One region of the Virgibacillus salinus genome, then DNA from elsewhere that is predicted to be linked to it. Evidence: riboswitches for the same ligand, from Rfam matches in the RefSeq annotation. Region 1 holds a riboswitch; the other holds the start of a gene.
The links. A riboswitch is a leader RNA that binds a small molecule or an ion and turns the genes downstream of it on or off. The one in region 1 is predicted to bind cyclic di-GMP.
Positions count from the first base shown of each region.

Region 2: it holds a riboswitch for cyclic di-GMP, as region 1 does, so the genes downstream of both, BLS02_RS05550 (anti-repressor SinI family protein) here and motA (flagellar motor stator protein MotA) in region 1, are expected to answer to the same signal.

Region 1 covers NZ_FNKD01000001.1:930,851-933,249, forward strand. The annotation lists gene BLS02_RS04390 (M14 family metallocarboxypeptidase) at 1-253, opposite strand, end outside; tRNA gene BLS02_RS04395 (tRNA-Ala) at 474-546, opposite strand; cyclic di-GMP riboswitch class I at 772-856, shown strand; gene motA (flagellar motor stator protein MotA) at 977-1,777, shown strand; gene motB (flagellar motor protein MotB) at 1,755-2,399, shown strand, end outside.
Region 2 covers NZ_FNKD01000001.1:1,188,057-1,190,455, reverse strand. The annotation lists gene BLS02_RS05565 (anti sigma factor C-terminal domain-containing protein) at 1-41, opposite strand, end outside; gene BLS02_RS05560 (RNA polymerase sigma factor) at 31-555, opposite strand; gene BLS02_RS05555 (helix-turn-helix domain-containing protein) at 754-1,086, opposite strand; gene BLS02_RS05550 (anti-repressor SinI family protein) at 1,167-1,295, opposite strand; cyclic di-GMP riboswitch class I at 1,320-1,404, opposite strand; gene BLS02_RS05545 (class D sortase) at 1,600-2,196, shown strand; gene BLS02_RS05540 (LCP family glycopolymer transferase) at 2,277-2,399, shown strand, end outside.

The DNA of each region.
Region 1 (2,399 bases):
CCTCGCCAATAATTACTTCTACATTTAACCAATTACCGTCATTTTCATCTTTCTGGTAATTGATAATAGTACCCAGTTCATATTCTATTAATACTTCTGATTCAACATCTTTATCGACATATACTTGAAGAGTTCCATCCATAGACACTGCTCTAGATGCTTCCACCTCTTCAGCAGATGTAAAGATAGGTTGACTCACCAATCCCATTAATACAATAAAAAATATAATATTTATTAATAGTTTATACCTCAAAAAACACCCCTCCATAATAATAGTTAGTCTTTATTATATCAGTTCAAAATTAATAAAAAAGGTTCAAAGTAAAGTATTAGTAAAGAATAATATAAAAATTTCATTTATATATTTTATAGTTTGTACCTTTGGGTTTTTCGCACACAACGCAAAAAAACCACTTACATGATGTAAGTGGATATTTCTATTTACCCCTTGATACCACAAGACTTAAGTTGGATGGAGCATAGCGGGCTCGAACCGCTGACCCTCGCGCTGCCAGCACGATGCTCTCCCAGCTGAGCTAATGCCCCGTTGAGTCAGACTTTATTATAAGCATTTTCTTTATTTTTTTCAAGGTATCAGATGATTTTAGAGTATCAGAAGGCGCAATCATACTGGCCACAACACATGTTAAATTTTTCGAAATATTTTTTCTTCCCTTTTGATATTCAACTTTCCGGAATTTTGAACGATATAGTTAGTATGAAACTTCTAATAAAAATAAGGGTTGATTGATGAGAAAAAAGTTGAATAACCTGCGATAACGGCAAACTTATTGAAAGGTAAGGACGCAGAGCCACGGGTCTAAGGTTTTATGACTATGATCGCCGGGTTACCGAAAAAGGATGAAAAGATTAGTAGTTAAGCTAATTAAAGTCTATCATTTTTGGTAGGCTATTTTTAATTATAGGAAAATCGGGAATTCTCAGTTATTCCCTATCTTCAAGGAGGTACATAATGATGGATAAGACATCAATTATTGGCATTTTTATCGGATTTTTAGCTATTGGGATAGGTATGACACTTAAAGGTGTTAATCCCGCAGCGTTAGTTAATCCTGCTGCTTTTATTATTATATTTTTCGGAACAGCTGCGTCTGTGTGTATTGCTTTTCCAATGGAAACGATTAAAAAGGTACCGAGACTATTTATAATACTATTTAAGGAAGATAAGCAGAACGATGTAAAACAAACTGTTGATAGATTTACTGAATGGGCAGAGCTTACTCGGAAAGAAGGAATACTATCGCTTGAGTCTAAAATAGAACAGGTGGATGACAGTTTTTTGTCGTCAGGCATCCAGTTGGCTGTTGATGGGCAATCAACGGAGTTTATTAGAGAGCTTATGTTAGAAAAAATTGACGCTATGGAAGAGAGGCATCAGAAAGGTGTTTCCGTCTTTTCACAGGCTGGTACATACGCTCCAACGCTTGGTGTGTTGGGGGCGGTTGTCGGTTTAATCGCTGCTTTAGGTGATATGAATGACATGGAGGCTTTAGGACATGCTATCTCTTCGGCTTTTATCGCAACTCTGTTTGGTATATTTTCTGGTTATGTATTGTGGCACCCTTTTGCAAACAAACTTAAAGAGAAATCAAAAAAAGAGGTGCTGATGAAACAAATCATAATTGAAGGTGTCTTATCCATAACAAATGGTGAATCCCCACAGCTGATTCGGGATAAATTAAGTTCATATTTATCTCCAAAAGAGTTATCGAAGTTAGACCAGGAGGGATCAGATGCGCAGAAAGAAAAAGAATGATGAAACTCATATGAGTGAATCCTGGTTGCTTCCTTATGCGGATTTATTAACGCTGCTCCTGGCATTATTCATAGTTTTATTTGCGATGAGTGAGCTAGATGCAAAAAAATATGAGGAGCTCTCTCGCGTGTTTAATAGTGAGTTTTCCGGGGGCGATGGGATACTAGAAGAAAGTAATAGCACAGTAGAGATGCCTCAGGATGTGGAAGAGGATGAAGAGGAGACTGAAAAACCTGAGGAAGAGGAAAAAGAAGAAAAGTTAAGTGACAGTGAACAAGAGTTAAATAGATTGGAATTGCTGCAGAAGAGAATAAATGAATATATAACTGAAAACAATCTTGCCGAAAAGTTAGGAACAAAGTTAACTGGAGAAGGATTATTAGTTACTATTATCAATGATGTAACATTTGATTCTGGAAGCGCGGTGGTGAGGGGAGAAGGCAGGAAAATTGCAAGTGCTATATCAACCTTTTTGTACACGGATCCACCACATCAAATAGTAGTCAGTGGACATACAGATGAACGGCCAATTCGTACTAGTAAATTCTCATCGAATTGGGATTTAAGTGTCATGCGAGCGGTTAACTTCATGCGTTTAATACTAGAGAATGACAAACTTGAC
Region 2 (2,399 bases), 260 kb from region 1:
TCTTTCTCTTCCCAACCTTCCAAAACATTATCATCTTTCATCTGAACATTCTCCCTTCAGCAGCTGATCATAATACCGAAACTTTTTCCTCGCACGGAACAGCGTTGTTTTAACCTGACTAAGTGATAGATTCATAGCCGTAGCCACTTCCTGATATGTAAAACCTTGAATTTCACGTATGTAAAGAATGGTACGCATTCGTTCAGGCAAACGACAAAGAACTTCTTCAATATGTTCCTGTTTCGTAAGGTTCTCTAACTGCGCCTCAGGATTTCCGATACTATCTATGTCAGCACGTTCCAGTTGAATTCGTTCCACCATACGCTGTTCTGACTTCGACTTTCTTGTCCAATCGATGTAAAGGTTACGAGCTACCTTAAAAAGCCACGCTTTTGCCTGTGCCATATTTTTCACTTCTAACGAAATCATCGCCCGATAAAACGTCTCCTGCAAAAGCTCTTCAGCAACCTGTTTATTTCGGCTCATCTGCAATAAATAACGGTACAGCGGAAGTTGATATGCCTCAAACAAATCTGTAAATATGGTTTTTTTCAATCAACTCCCGCCCCCTTCTATATAATTAAACGATTGAACAATCCGTTTGTTACATGAAATTTTTATATAATCTGTTGCTTACATCGACTTATCGTTAAAAGGGATTCTTATAAAACCTCATTGTTGCACTTAAGCTGTAAAAAAGTATTTCTGTTTGCAAAATAAAAAACCGCAAGCCATTAGCTTTACGGTCAGCACTTATTTATCCTGTTCTTTTCGCCACTTAGTAAACTCAAGGTACTCTTTAAATTGCTCTTTTGAGACACCCGAATCCATTGCTTCCTGAACAATTTTCAACCACTCGCCATCTAATTGTTCCTCTGTCTCTTTCCATTTATCTTCTAATATTAACTCATTCACTGGGACTCCCAGTACTGAACTAATTTTTTCAATAAACTGGATCGATGGATTAGTTTGAAGGCTTCGTTCAATAGAGCTTAAATAGGATTTGGCTACACCAGCTTTATCTGCGAGTTCAGAAATCGACATCTTTTTTTCTTGACGTAGTTGCTTTATTTTTTCACCGATCAAGTAATACACCTTCTTTCAAAAAAATTATAACACAAAAAGGTGTATGGTTCTATATAAAGCACAAGAATTTTTTTAATTATTTATTCATTTTGTTTAATTCCTGCCAAAAACAACCTAACCTCCTCCAAAGTTAACCCGATAGTTTTCGCCTCTTTCATCAGTTCCAGCCACTCATAATCAATCTCTCTGTTCTTTTTTACATTTATCATCCCTATCGTCCCCCATTTAAATTCCCAGGCAGTCCAGCCGCCATAGCTATAAAGCTTTAGACCCGTGACTTTGCGCCCCCATTTTTCAATAAGTTTGCTATTTTCTGAGGAACCATCATTTTATAATGACTACTATACTATATTTATGGGGGTTTTTGGGTGTCTTGTTTTGTCATAATTCAACTAGTTTTGTAATTTTCCGAAAATATTTTATCGATATAGGTCATTTGAATCATTTCTGCTATTGAAAACTTTTCGATATAGGCTTATATTCAATATAAGTCATCTTTTAATGGAGGCAAAAATGAAGAAGCTCGCTTTAGTACTATTAGCAATAGGTTTTGTTACCATATCAATTGGAGGATACCAATGGCTCGGAACAAAACATGCACAAGAAAATAGTCTTGAAGAAGCTCAAACTATAATCGCAGAACAAAATTATGAAACATCTGACACCGCAAAAACGTCTACTACTATAGTGGAGAACATTTCTCATTCTATTGGAGAAACTGTAGGAATATTACATATACCACAACTTGATGCAGATTTGCCCATTGTAGAAGGAACTGACGAAGATGAACTTGAAAAAGGAGTTGGCCATTATGCAGGTACAGCATTTCCAACGCAAAATGATCAAATTGTCTTATCAGGTCACCGTGACACAGTGTTTCGCAGAATGGGAGAACTAGAACTTGGTGACACATTAACGTTACAATTAGAATATGGTAGCTTTTCCTATGAAATTGTAAACACAGAGATTGTTGATGCAGAAGACCGCTCAATAATTGTTTCAACATCACCAGAAGAAGTATTGACCATGACGACGTGTTATCCATTCTCATTTGTTGGCAACTCACCAGAACGCTACGTCATCACAGCTTTACCAATTATAAAAGAATAATAGACTAAAATGACTTGTTTCGATATAATTTATCTTATATTTGATTATTTTATTTCTGAAACGACAGAGGAGAATAACTTGTGGATTCAAGAATTGAAAAACGAAATGAAAAAAAGAAACGTAAATGGCCATATTGGGTAGGCGGTGTCATTGTCGCTTTACTATTAATTGTTGGTACTTATCTATTCTATATTTACGATAAG